Regions from separate parts of the Arthrobacter sp. NPDC093128 genome, predicted to be linked through region 3. Evidence: riboswitches for the same ligand, from Rfam matches in the RefSeq annotation. Region 3 holds a riboswitch; each other region holds the start of a gene.
What was found. Region 3 has a riboswitch for S-adenosylmethionine ahead of AB0N24_RS03300 (bifunctional o-acetylhomoserine/o-acetylserine sulfhydrylase). Riboswitches for the same ligand answer to the same signal wherever they lie in the genome.

Region 1 (4,338 bases), on a different contig from region 3:
GCGGCCACAGCCAGAACTTGCTGGAGGCGAAGAGCTCATCATCGCTGCCCGAGCCCCCACTGCCGCCTGCCATCATCAGGACCGGCCCCGCCACTGTCTCTGATCCGTCAAACATGCCCGGGTGCAGCCGGGAAGTCGTGGTCTTCCGCCCGTCCGGAAAGGCGACGCCGAAACGGAGGGCGCCGCCGTGGCCGCCCGCCGCATCCGGCCTGTAGCCGCCCCGGTTGAAGCACTGATCGGTGATAAGGCTCCATTCGCTGTCCTTCTCGCTGGACCGGCGGACTGCCCACACCACCTCGAACAGGCACCCGGCAGAAAAGACCTCGACACTTTTCGCCGCCATGACCATCCGGTCAGACCGGTGAAGGAACTGCCCCACTGAAATGACCGCAGGAAGCTCGTCAGACGGCGGTCCGGCCCACACCGGCGGGACGTGCCGGGGCGGGCGGGGCCTCGGCGGCGGTTCGGGAATGTCGTCGAAGAAGGACATGCCTTCATCCTTGCACTGGCGTCAAGACTCCCGCCAAAGCCGGGGTGGACGCCCAGAGGCGAAGGCCAGCCCTGAAGTCACCCCGAACAATGCACCCGAGCTGGCCCGGCTGATCGACACCATCCTCGCCCACGGCTGACAAACGCAGGAATGTAGCGTGGCACGGAGCGCTCGTAGCACCTGAAGCTGTCACCGAATTTGTCCGCCAGCAGCGACTCCTCACGGAGTACCTGCCGGTGGACGGCGGCGGCCGAAAACGGGAGGGCGGCTAGAATCCACGCGTCATCACGCACCAGGCCGATCCCCAGGTGAAGGAGGGACCAGCCGACGTACATCGGGTTGCGGCAGAGGGCATAGGGTCCTGAAGTGACCAGCACGCCGGGGTCCGCGAGGCGCGTTTCGCGGGCGGCTGCCCAGGACCAGCCGATTACCAAGCACCCCGCTGCCAAGGCGCCGAGGCCAATGACCTCTTGCCCATCGAAGCGCTGCCCGCCGGCGTGGGGCTGCCGCGTGCCCGGCCGCCGGGTGCCGGGCACAACATGGTTCGTCCCGCCGCCCAGGCGCAACGGCAGTACGCGCTGCAGCAGCAGGCCGGCGGCAATACCCAGCAGGTTCTGCTCCGGCAGCGGAACATTCGAGGCCAGCGTCCGCCAGGACACGCTAGATCTGCTTCAGCGCCTGTTCCAGGTCCCGGATCAGGTCGTCAACATCCTCGAGTCCTACCGAGAGCCGGACCACGCCGTCGCTCAGCCCGATGGCCGCACGGCCTTCCGGCCCCATGGCACGGTGGGTGGTGGTGGCGGGGTGGGTGATGAGCGACTTCGCATCGCCGAGGTTGTTGGAGATGTCGATGATCCGCAGCGAGTCCAGCAGCGCGAAGGCGGCCTCTTTCGCCGTACGGCCCGCGGACGGCGACAGCTCCAGCGTCAGCACGGTCCCGCCGGCTTTCATCTGCTTTGCTGCCAGCTCGTACTGCGGGTGTGACTTCAGCAGCGGGTACTTGACCCAGCTGACGGCGGGCTGCTCCTCAAGCCATTCGGCCAGGCGGAGCGCCGAGGCCGAGGAGTGGTTGACGCGCAGCGCCATGGTTTCCAGGCCCTTGGTCAGCACCCAGGCGTTGAATGCGGAAAGCGCCGGTCCGGTGTGGCGCATGAGCTGCTTGACCGGACCGTCGATGAACTCCTTGGTGCCCAGGATGGCGCCGCCCAGGACCCGGCCCTGGCCGTCAATGTGCTTGGTGCCGGAGTACACCACCACGTCGGCGCCGAGGTCGCCGCAGCGCTGGAGCAGGGGAGTGGCGAACACATTGTCGACCACCACCGTTGCTCCTGCCGCATGCGCCAGTTCGCTGACCGCGGCGATGTCCACGATCTCCTGCATGGGGTTGGACGGAGACTCGAAGAACACGGCGGTCGTCGGCTCTGCCAGGGCGGCCCGCCACTGGTCCAGGTCCGGTCCGTCGACGAACACCGTTTCCACGCCCCACCGCGGCAGGATCTCGTTCAGGATGACGAAACACGAGCCGAACAGCGAGCGTGCAGCCACAACCCGGTCACCGGCGGCGAGCAAGGCGCCCAGTGCCGTGAACACGGCGGACATGCCGGACGCCGTCGCGAAGCACGCCTCGGTGCCTTCGAGCAGCCGGAGGCGTTCCTGGAAGGTGGCCACCGACGGGTTGCCGTAGCGGGAGTAGACGAACCGTTCGTCCTCGCCCGTGAAGGCGCGCTCGGCAGCTGCCGCGGATTCGTACACGAAGCCGGAGGTCAGGAAGATCGGCTCGGTGGTTTCCTGGAAATTGGTGCGGTCAAGGCCGCCGCGGACAGCCTGGGTGTCGGGGCTCCAGCCGGCGGCATCGGGGTTGAAGGTCACTTAGTTCTTTCCGAGGTTGGTGGGCAGGCCGCGGTTTTTCCAGCCGTTGACGGTGCGCTCGCCCCAACGGTCCGGTTCGCCTTCGAAGCCTTCAAGGACGTTGTAGGCGGTGAAGCCGGCCTGCGTGGCGGCGATGGCGGCGGCAACCGACCGGGCGCCGGAACGGCAGAGGAACACCAGTTCGACGCCGGTGTCCTCCGGGGCCTGCTGCTTCAGCTGGTTGATGAATTCCGGGTTGGGGATCCCGCCCGGGAAAGTCCACTGGATAAAAAGGGGATCGTTTTCCGTGGCCTTGGTGTCCGGGATGCCGATGTGCGCCCACTCACCCTCAGTGCGGACGTCCACCAGGACGGCGCCCTGTTCCAGTTTGGCCCAGGCGTCCTGGGGGCTCAGGTCTCCGGCGTAGCTCACGCGTGCCCCTCGAAAGCGTCGCCGGGGAAGTCGGCGTCGAAGTCGAGCTCGTCCACCGCGGTTGCCACAGCGGCGTCGGCGGTGGCGATGGCCGCGGGCAGGATCACTGCCTGCGCCACGATCACGCTCGTGCCGTTGAAGGTGGCCGCCGGGCTCCCGTGCAGGATGTACCCTTCGGACAGTGCCGCGGAGATGCGCTCGCAGAAGGTGCGGTCATCGGGGCCGGTGATCAGCCGGTACGCCAGCTTTTCCTGGGGCTGGTCCTGGGCGGCAGCCGGGGCGGCGGCCGGAACCAGTTGGGCGGGGGCGTCAGACACGACGGGTCTCCTTCTCTCACGCTTGCAGCTCGAATTGGTCGATATGCCGAGTATTCACCTGAGGCACCCCGCCGCGAAAGGGAGGGTTGCCGACCGGCCAGTCAGGGCTTGCCACCGGTTCTCATTACTCCCCAAAAACGTAACACTTACGACGGCCGCCTGCATCGCCGTCGTCGTCATCTTCCGTAACGGGACCACGCGCAATGCGCAGTTAACCCGGAACTTATTGGGGGTCACTTACGGCCTGTACGTGACCCCGTATTGCGGTTACAAATGCCGGTGCGGGGAGGATAATGACGGGAGATGAACCGCTGTAACGCCGGATGAAATCAGGCAGCCGTGAACAGATCCAACGGGAATACAGTCAGTCCCATGCTGCACTTCGGTTGGTTTGTGGGTCACGGATTTGGCGTCCAGGGCTGGGGCACTCCCGGTTACGGCATCGGGTACGACTGGAAAAAGCCGGCGCTCTACCAGCACGCCGTGCGGGAATTCGAACGGGCAGGGCTGGACCTGTTCATCATCGAGGATTCACTCACCGTGCCGGACACCTACGGCGGGAGCGCCAAGGTGTCGCTGGCCCAGGCGTCCTTCGCGCCCAAGCATGATCCGCTGGCCCTGGTTCCGTACCTGCTCTCCGCCACGGAACACCTCGGCATTGTTCCCACGGTGAGCGCGTCCTTCTACCCGCCGTTCACAGCTGCGCGGCTGCTGGCGACCCTGCAGCACTTCTCCAACGGGCAGCTGGGCTGGAACGTGGTGACCTCCGGCAGCGATCTTGCCGCGCAGAACTACGGCCTGGACCAGCAGATCGAGCATGACCTCCGCTACGAGAAGGCGGAGGAATTCGTGGACGTGGTGCGCAGGCTCTGGCGCAGCTGGGAGCCGGACGCCATCCTGGAGGACGCGGAAGCGGGCGTGTTCGCGGACCACACGAAGGTCCACCCGATCAACCACGACGGCGAGTTCTTCAAGGTCCGGGGGCCGCTGAACACCGCGCCGCTGCCCGAGGAGCCGGTGCTGGTCCAGGCCGGCGCGTCCCCGCGGGGCAAGGCGTTCGCGGGCGGCAACGCCGACGTCGCTCTTGCCCTGGCGAGGGGTGTGGACGGCATGAAGGCCTACCGCGATTCGATCCGCGCCGAGGCAGCCGCGGCCGGGCGGAACGCCGACGATATCAAGGTGCTTTACGTCCTCAAACCCACCGTGGTGGGCTCCCGCGCCGAAGCTGAGGAGCTCCGGGAGCAGCGCCGC
Region 2 (4,338 bases), on a different contig from region 3:
TGGCCACGGCGGGGGCAATCCTGGGCCTCGCCGTCCACGGAGTCGAAGTCGACGACATCGGCACCACATCCAAGACCATGCCGGACTTCCCGCAATTGTGGGAAGCCATGCTGACGCAGCTTGGCCGGCAGACGGAACAGGCCAGTGGGGCGTAGCACCGGCTCCTGGGACGAGTCCGATATCCGGATCCGCCCCAACAAGAAAGGGACCCGTCCCCGGACCAAGGACCGGCCCAGCTATGACGACGCCGTAACCGGGCGCATCATCACCGTGGACCGCGGCCGCTACACGGCTGTGGTGGGCGAGGATACCGGCAACGAACGCATTGTCATCGCGGCGCGGGCGCGCGAACTGCGCCGTTCGCCGGTGGTGGCCGGTGACTTCGTGTCCCTCGTCGGCGATGTCTCCGGCGAGCCGGACACCCTAGCCAGGCTCGTGAAGATCCAGGACCGCCGCACGCTCCTGCGGCGCAGCGCCGACGACACCGACCCGATCGAACGGGCGGTGGTCGCGAATGCCGACCAGCTCGTGGTGGTCGTGGCCGCCGCCAATCCCGAACCGCGCACCGGTTTTATTGACCGCGCCCTGGTGGCGGCCTACGACGCCGGGATCGAGCCGCTGCTCCTCGTCACCAAGGCGGACGTCAAGGACCCCACCGAACTCCTGTCCAACTACCGGCACCTGGACTTCCCCGTGATCATCAGCAGGACCGCCGATGCGGCCGCCTCGGGAATCGATGCGCGCTCCGATGACGGGCTGTCCGCCCGGCTCGACGGCGACGCCGTGTCGCAGCTGCGTGCCCACCTCGACGGCAAGGTGACGGTCATGCTTGGCCATTCCGGGGTGGGCAAGTCCACCATGGTCAACGCCCTGACCGGCGCAGAGCGCGCTACCGGAGGCGTCAACGCCGTCACCGGGCGGGGACGGCACACGTCGTCGTCGGCGCTGGCCCTGCGGATCAGTGACGCGCCCGCCGGGAGCTGGATTATCGACACCCCGGGCATCCGGTCATTCGGCCTCGCGCACGTGGACCCGGACCGGATCCTCCGGTCCTTTCCCGATCTCGAACCCGGCACGGATGCCTGCGAACGCGGCTGCAAGCATGATTCCTCCGCCGTCAACTGCGGAGTGGACGCCTGGGTGTCCGAAGGGCACGCAGGGCCGTCCGGCGCAGCGCGGCTGGCGTCACTGCGCCGTCTGCTCGGCACCGATCCCCGGATGGAAGCGCAGGAAGCCAAGGAACTCGGCATTGTTTCGTAGCGCCGTTTCGCCGCCTGTGCCCGGGGCCCTGCCACGGGGCGGATTCACGGGCAGCACGGTGCAGGACGTGGCCTCCCAGCCGGCCGGCCGCAGAGACGGTAGTTTGGAAGCATGACCCAACCCGCTTCGAGCTACAACGATGACCTGCGCCTCGCCCATGTCCTGGCCGACTCTGTTGACTCCCAGACCATGAGCCGTTTCAAGGCGCTGGACCTTCAGATTGAAACCAAACCGGACCTTACCCCGGTCACGGATGCTGACAAGGCAGCTGAAGAATCCATCCGCGGACAGCTCTCGCGCTCCCGCCCGCGCGACGCCGTCCTCGGCGAAGAGTTCGGCAGTTCCGGGCATGGTTCCCGCCGCTGGATCATCGATCCGATCGACGGCACCAAAAACTTCGTCCGTGGTGTGCCTGTCTGGGCCACCCTGATTGCCCTCGTGGATGAGGGCGAACCCGTGGTTGGCCTGGTCAGCGCGCCGGCACTGGGCAAGCGCTGGTGGGCCGCGAAGGGCGCCGGCGCCTACATGGGGCGGTCCCTTGCTGCGGCCACGCGGCTGAAGGTCTCGAACGTGTCCGAGCTTTCGGACGCTTCACTCTCCTACTCGAGCCTGGGCGGCTGGAAGGAACGCGGCAACCTGGACGAGTTCCTCGGCCTCACCGAGGAGGTTTGGCGGACCCGCGCCTACGGCGACTTCTGGTCCTATTGCATGGTGGCCGAGGGATGCGTGGACATCGCCTGCGAGCCGGAGCTGAACCTCTACGACATGGCCGCGCTGGTGCCGATTGTCACTGAAGCGGGCGGCCGCTTCACATCCTTGGAGGGAGTGGACGGCCCCTTCGGCGGAAACGCCCTGGCCACCAACTCGATCCTCCACTCCGAAGTCCTCAAGCGGCTGAACCCGGACCTCGACGACCTCCTCTGAGGGGTGGCCCGCACCGGAACCCGGTGCGGACGCATGGACGGACTGCAGAATAAACGACGGCGGATGCCCCTCCCAAGGGGGTGTCCGCCGTCGTTTATTCGGACGGAACCCGCTTCTCCGGGCATGCGTAACAAACGGCTTAATAATTGGCGTGGCTTTCCCGCGGCGCCGCGAATGTCCTAATCTCGAAACAGGTCACGAGTGCCAGCGCGAAACCCCGGTTTGCTGGCCGGCAACCCTCCATTCGCGGTGGGGTGCCCCGGGTGACGACCAGGCCGGTCCGGAACGGACCCGGCAAGCGCGGATCCCCGGAGTGAGGGGTCCTTTACAGTGAGGTCCCCATGACTACTGCCACTTTCCCCGCAAACCCCGGAACCGCGTCCTCGACGGCCGCAGGCCTCCTGGACGAACGCTTCACCATTGCCAAGCGGCCGCTCTCGGCCGTCACCGGCGCCGAGATCCAGGCTCCGCTGATCCAGGGTGGCCACGTCCGCTACGCAAACCTGGACTATGGAGCGTCCGCTCCGGCCCTTTCCGTCGTGTCGGCCTACCTGAACGAAATCCTGCCGTACTACGCCAGTGTCCACCGCGGCGCCGGCTACGCCTCGCAGATCAGCACCTCGGTGTACGAAAACTCCCGGAGCATCGTCCGCGCATTCGTCGGCGGCAGGACCGACGATTCCGTGATCTTCACCAGGAACACCACGGACTCCCTGAACCTGCTGGCGGGCTGCCTGCCCGTGGCGGACGGCCGCCACACCGGTGAGGTGCTGTATCTCGACATCGAGCACCACGCCAACCTGCTTCCCTGGCAGGGTGTGCCGCACCGCAGCGTTGTTGCCGCTCCCACGCTGAGCGCCACGCTCGAGAACCTGCGCTCCGAGCTCAGCCAGGGCGACATCAGCCTGCTGGCCGTAACGGGAGCCTCCAACGTCACCGGTGAAATCCTCCCCATCCGCGAGCTGGCCGCACTGGCCCACGAACACGGCGCAAGGATCGTTGTGGACGCGGCACAGCTGGCCCCGCACCGCCGCATCGATATCGCGGCGGACGACGTCGACTACCTCGCCTTCTCGGGCCACAAGCTGTACGCGCCGTTCGGCTCGGGTGTCCTCGTGGGCCGGCCGGACTGGCTCGACGCCGGCACACCCCACCTGGCAGGCGGCGGAGCCGTCCGTGAGGCCCGGCTGGACTCCGTCAGCTGGGCTACCGGACCGGCGCGGCATGAGGGCGGGTCGCCCAACGTTCTTGGTGCAGCCACGCTGGCCCGCGCCACGCAGGTTATCGGTGCGCTGGACCAGGAGCTGTGGCACGCCCACGAGACAGCCATCAGATCCTTCCTCGTTGAAGGCCTGCGGAAGATCGACGGCGTTACGGTCCACCAGATCTTCAGCGACACCGACCAGGCAGCGGACACCATTGGCGTGGTCAACTTCTCGGTCGAGGGCTACGACGCAGGCCTCGTGGCCGCCTACCTTTCCGCGGAACACGGTGTTGGCCTCCGCGACGGCCGCTTCTGCGCCCACCCGCTGCTCAAGCGCTTGGGCCTTCCGTCCGGTTCGCTGCGTGCAAGCTTCGGCGTCGGGTCCAGGCTGGAGGACGCCCAGCGCCTGCTGGCCGGCATCGAGGAACTCCGCAGGACCGGTCTCGGCTGGGACTACGTGGTGGACTCCGGCCGCTGGGTACCGGCCAACGACACCCGCAGCTACCCGGACTGGGCACCCAACACCCCCGGCACCGCGGGAGCAGCGCCCTGCACCGAAGACTAAGGGCCCGGCGTTTGCGGTAAATTCGAGGGGTAAGTAATCCAGCCTGCCCGAAGGAGACTGCACGTGGCACGGGGAGGCCCCAAACTGCACCACCAGCGCCGGTATGAACTCGGACAGAGCTTCCAGGACGGCGGTGAGCATTATGACCGTGTCCGCCCGGGCTATCCTGCCGATTCGGCGGACTGGCTGATCCGAAGCGCCGGCGGGACAGCCGGGGCCGCCAATGCCGCTGACATCGGAGCCGGGACGGGCAAATTCACTGTCTTGCTGGTGCAGCGTGGTCTCACGGTCTCCGCAGTGGACCCCTCGCCGGACATGCTCGCCCAGCTGCGGCTTGCCCTGCCGGGAGTTCCCGCGGCAGAGGGCACCGCAGAGGCGACCGGAC
Region 3 (4,338 bases):
AGGGCAATCCCGCCGCGTCCTGCAGGCCTGCAAGGACGCCGGCCTGGGCCTGCGCGTGCACGGCAACCAGCTCGGCGAGGGCCCCGGCGTGCAGCTGGCCGTGGAGTTCGGTGCGGCCAGCGTGGACCACGTGAACTACCTGTCCGCCGCGGACATCGAAGCGCTGGCCGCCAGCTGGGCCGGGTGGCAGGATGCCGGAACGCGGGGAACCGTGGCCACGTGCCTGCCGGCCTGCGACCTCTCCACGCGCCAGCCGCTTGCCCCCGGCCGCGAACTCCTCGACGCCGGGGTGCCGATAGCCCTGGCCTCCAACTGCAACCCCGGCACCTCCTACACCAGCTCGATGGCGTTCTGCGTCACCACCGCCGTGCTGCAGATGCGGCTCAGCGTCCACGAGGCCGTCCGGGCCGCGACCTTCGGCGGCGCGCTTGCGCTGCGGCGGGAAGTGGGGAACGACGCCGACGGCGAACGGGCGGTGGGTTCGGTCGCCGTCGGCCACCGCGCGGACCTGCACCTGCTCAACGCCCCCTCCGCCACGCACCTGGCCTACCGGCCGGGCATCCCGCTGACCCACGCCGTCTGGCGGGCGGGCGTCCGGGCCCGCTGATTTGAGGGCCCCCGACGCCGGCGGCGCTAGAAGACCATGGGCGGGGCGTCCAGGACCGTCTCGTCCACGCGGCGGTCCACCCACTGGCTGAACGGCTTGTCCAGCTCATACTTGCCGACGTCGGTGCGCACCAGGGTACGCACTTCGGCATTGTCCGGGTTGTTGAGGGACTCGAAATACTCCACGGACCAGTGGAACCAGCGCATGCAGAACAGGCGCATGGTGAGCCCGTGCGTCACGAACAGCGCGTTGGCGGCGTAGTCCGGCCGTGCCCAGTGCCGGTGGAGCGTTTCCATAAAGGAGGAGATCCGGTCGTAGACATCGGAGCCGGATTCGCCTTCACGGAACCTGTAGAAGAAATGGCCGTACGCGTTGCGGAGTTCCTTCTGGTCCTCGATGTCCCCGGCGATCTGGAAGTTCGCCCAGTCCTGTTCGCGGAGCCGGGGTTCCTCGATGACCCGCTCCACGAGGGATCCCAGGTTGAGTGCCTCGAGGGTCTGGTAGGCCCGGAGGTAGCGCGAGACGTAAACACACACCTGCTGGCCGTCCAGTGCCCGCCGGACCTGCTCACCGGCGGCCTTCGCCTGTTCCAGGCCAAGGTCTGTCAGCGGAATCCGGTAGTCGGGAACCCGGTTATAGATGGAGGTGTCGGCATTGGCGGCGGACTGGCCGTGCCGCATCATGATTATTTTCCCGGGCGCACTCATAAATTCCAAGCATAGGCCCGGGCAGGGGAGCCGCCGCGGAGGGCCGGCACGCCGCGGACAGGAAAGAACCAGAAAGTGGAGGCAAGATAGGAACATGCTGGTTCCCTCCCGCCGTCGTCTGCGGATTGAAGTCTGGATTGTCCTGGGTCTGTCGCTGGGGCAGTCCGCCGTGTATTCGGTGGTGCAACTGCTGGACAAGCTCACGCGCGCACCCCTGGCGGAGGGCACGTCCACCCTGAACCGCTCGCAGAGCACCCGCGAATACTTCGACCTCACGTACCAGCTGCTGGACATTGTGTTCGCACTGGTGCCGGTGCTGCTGGTGATCTACTTCCTCACTGAGCACCGGCCGGCAGGGGAGTCCGGCGCCTCAGCCTTCCGCAGACTGGGTTTCAACTTCGCCCGTCCCGGCAAGGACCTGCTGCAGGGGCTGGGCCTCGCCGCACTGATCGGCATTCCGTCCCTGGGGCTCTACGCCGCGGGCCGGGCGCTGGGCATCACCACCGCCATCATTCCCAGCGCACTGGACGCCTACTGGTGGACCATCCCCGTGCTCATCCTGTCCGCCGTACGGCACGGCATCGTCGAGGAAGTCATCGTGGTGGGGTACCTGCTGGACCGGCTCGGCAAATTCGGCTGGAGCATGCCACTGGCCATCTTTGCCAGCTCGATGCTCCGGGGCAGCTATCACCTTTACCAGGGCTTCGGCCCCTTCATCGGCAACGCCGTGATGGGTGCTGTGTTTGCCTGGATCTACACGAAGACCCGCCGCGTGATGCCGCTGGTGATCGCCCACGCGCTGCTGGATATCGTGGCCTTCGTCGGCTTCAGCCTCTTCGGCAAGGCCATCGGGCTGGGCTAGCGTGCGTTAAAAGGATTCGGCCGCTATCGGTGGGTGACGTCCTTGGCACCCGCTGATAGCGGCCGAAGTTCAGGGGCAGCACACTGCCCGTGGCCCGAAACGGACCACACGGTGGATCAGGATCAGATGATGACTGCCCCGGAGGCGGTTTCGAAAGTGACGGAGAGGATTCCCGGCGTCCCGTGCGGGGCGACCCAGTTCACTGCAACATCCTCCAGCGGCCTTTCCACCGGTTCGCCCAGCCACTCCGTGACCCGCTCCGCAGAGCCGGCAATGGTGAGGCTGGACATCTTGACGTTGCTTGCGTAGGCGTTGGACGGGTGAAGGCCCGGATCGCCTTCCCACTTGAGCATGTACGGCACCTGCGGGTCTGCAATGAGGCCCAGGATGCCGATCTGCTTCCAGACGAGTTCGCGGCCGTCGGGGAACTTGCGGTTGCCGTTGACGGCCGAACGGCCGAGGCGTTCTTCGAACGGTGCCAGGTCGTCCACTTCGACGCACCAGCCCATCCAACCGCCGCCTGCTGCCGAGCGGGCCCGGACAGCCTGTCCGAAGGGAGCCTTGTCGGAAGCCGGGTGGTCCAGGACCTCCACGACCTCCAGGTATTTGTGCCCGGCGAGCGGGATAATCATGTTGCGGGTGCCGAAACGGGGGTGCACCCCGCCCTTTACGGCTTCGACGCCGAGGGCGGACGAAATACGTTCGGTGGTGGCTGCCAAGCCATCCTGTTCACAGGCGTAAGAGACGTGATCCATGCGCATGCCATCATCTTGGCACTTTGTGATGGAGCTCTCAGCTAAGGTTCCCCTAACCTTGATGGGATGTCCCGCCGGGCCAGCCTGAAGCCCACGAAAATCACACGGCTGACGTCCTTCGTCACAAAGCTGTTCAGGTGCATCTTCGCGTTCCTAGACTGGGCCCAGGTCATGAGCGCCAGCATCAAGCCCCGGCTTGCTGGCCGGCAACCCTCGTTCCGCGGTGGGGTGCCCCGGGTGAAGACCTGGCCCTCCGGCATCCGCCGGGCGGCAAGCGCGGCACCGGTCCTGCCAGGGCATGTCCTGCCTCCGGCACAGGTGCCCTTTTCACGAAGGAGCTTCCCGATGTCCAACGCCTGGTCATTCGAAACCCGCCAGATCCACGCCGGCCAGGAACCGGACAGTGCCACCGGTGCCAGGGCACTGCCGATCTACCAGACGACGTCGTTCGTGTTTCCGAGCGCCGAAAGTGCAGCCAACCGCTTTGCGCTGGCCGAGCTTGCGCCCATTTACACGCGGATCGGCAACCCCACCCAGGACGCCGTTGAACAGCGCGTGGCCAGCCTCGAAGGTGGCCTGGCAGCCCTGCTGCTCAGCTCGGGTCAGGCTGCCGAAACGTTCGCCATCCTCAACGTCGCCGAAGCCGGCGACCACGTGGTGGCCAGCCCCAGCCTCTACGGCGGCACGTACAACCTGCTGGCCCACACCCTGAAGAAGTTCGGCATCTCCGTGACGTTCGTGGAGGATCCGGACAACCTGCAGCAGTGGAAGGACGCAGTCCGGCCCAACACCAAGCTGTTCTTCGCCGAGGTGGTGTCCAACCCCCGCCAGGACGTCCTGGACATCGAGGGGGTCTCGCGCACCGCCCATGAAGCCGGCGTGCCGCTGATCGTGGACAACACGCTGTCCACGCCGTACCTCATCCGGCCGCTGGAGTGGGGCGCGGACATCGTGGTCCACTCGGCGACGAAGTACCTTGGCGGCCACGGCAGTGCGATTGCCGGAGTGATCGTGGACTCGGGCAACTTCGACTTCGGCAAGGACCCGGACAGGTTTCCGGGCTTCAACACCCCGGATCCCACCTACAACGGACTCGTGTACGCGCGGGACCTCGGGGCGGAGGGTGCCCTGGGGGCGAACCTCTCCTACATCCTCAAGGCGCGCGTCCAGTTGCTGCGCGACCTGGGCTCGGCCGTTTCCCCGTTTAACGCCTTCCTCATCGCCCAGGGCCTGGAAACCCTCAGCCTGCGCGTTGAGCGTCACGTTGCCAACGCAGTGAGCGTCGCCGAATGGCTCGAAGCCCGGTCCGACGTCGAATCCGTCGCCTATGCGGGGCTGCCGTCCAGCCCCTGGTTCGAGCGCGGCCGCAAGTACGGGCCCAAGGGGACCGGCGCCATCGTCTCGTTC

Region 1: another riboswitch for S-adenosylmethionine. It lies ahead of AB0N24_RS11175 (DUF1737 domain-containing protein); the one in region 3 lies ahead of AB0N24_RS03300 (bifunctional o-acetylhomoserine/o-acetylserine sulfhydrylase).
Region 2: another riboswitch for S-adenosylmethionine. It lies ahead of AB0N24_RS09560 (aminotransferase class V-fold PLP-dependent enzyme); the one in region 3 lies ahead of AB0N24_RS03300 (bifunctional o-acetylhomoserine/o-acetylserine sulfhydrylase).

The regions. Positions count from the first base shown of each region.
Region 1 is NZ_JBFBEY010000008.1:62,546-66,883, forward strand. It holds gene AB0N24_RS11155 (hypothetical protein) at 1-490, opposite strand, end outside; gene AB0N24_RS11160 (isoprenylcysteine carboxylmethyltransferase family protein) at 568-1,149, opposite strand; gene AB0N24_RS11165 (O-succinylhomoserine sulfhydrylase) at 1,151-2,359, opposite strand; gene AB0N24_RS11170 (rhodanese-like domain-containing protein) at 2,360-2,770, opposite strand; gene AB0N24_RS11175 (DUF1737 domain-containing protein) at 2,767-3,066, opposite strand; SAM riboswitch class IV at 3,101-3,216, opposite strand; gene AB0N24_RS11180 (NtaA/DmoA family FMN-dependent monooxygenase) at 3,460-4,338, shown strand, end outside.
Region 2 is NZ_JBFBEY010000006.1:218,541-222,878, forward strand. It holds gene aroA (3-phosphoshikimate 1-carboxyvinyltransferase) at 1-155, shown strand, start outside; gene AB0N24_RS09550 (ribosome small subunit-dependent GTPase A) at 145-1,260, shown strand; gene hisN (histidinol-phosphatase) at 1,372-2,184, shown strand; SAM riboswitch class IV at 2,378-2,491, shown strand; gene AB0N24_RS09560 (aminotransferase class V-fold PLP-dependent enzyme) at 2,526-3,953, shown strand; gene AB0N24_RS09565 (methyltransferase domain-containing protein) at 4,017-4,338, shown strand, end outside.
Region 3 is NZ_JBFBEY010000002.1:317,210-321,547, forward strand. It holds gene hutI (imidazolonepropionase) at 1-607, shown strand, start outside; gene AB0N24_RS03285 (histidine phosphatase family protein) at 634-1,290, opposite strand; gene AB0N24_RS03290 (CPBP family intramembrane glutamic endopeptidase) at 1,409-2,176, shown strand; gene AB0N24_RS03295 (VOC family protein) at 2,299-2,937, opposite strand; SAM riboswitch class IV at 3,099-3,214, shown strand; gene AB0N24_RS03300 (bifunctional o-acetylhomoserine/o-acetylserine sulfhydrylase) at 3,277-4,338, shown strand, end outside.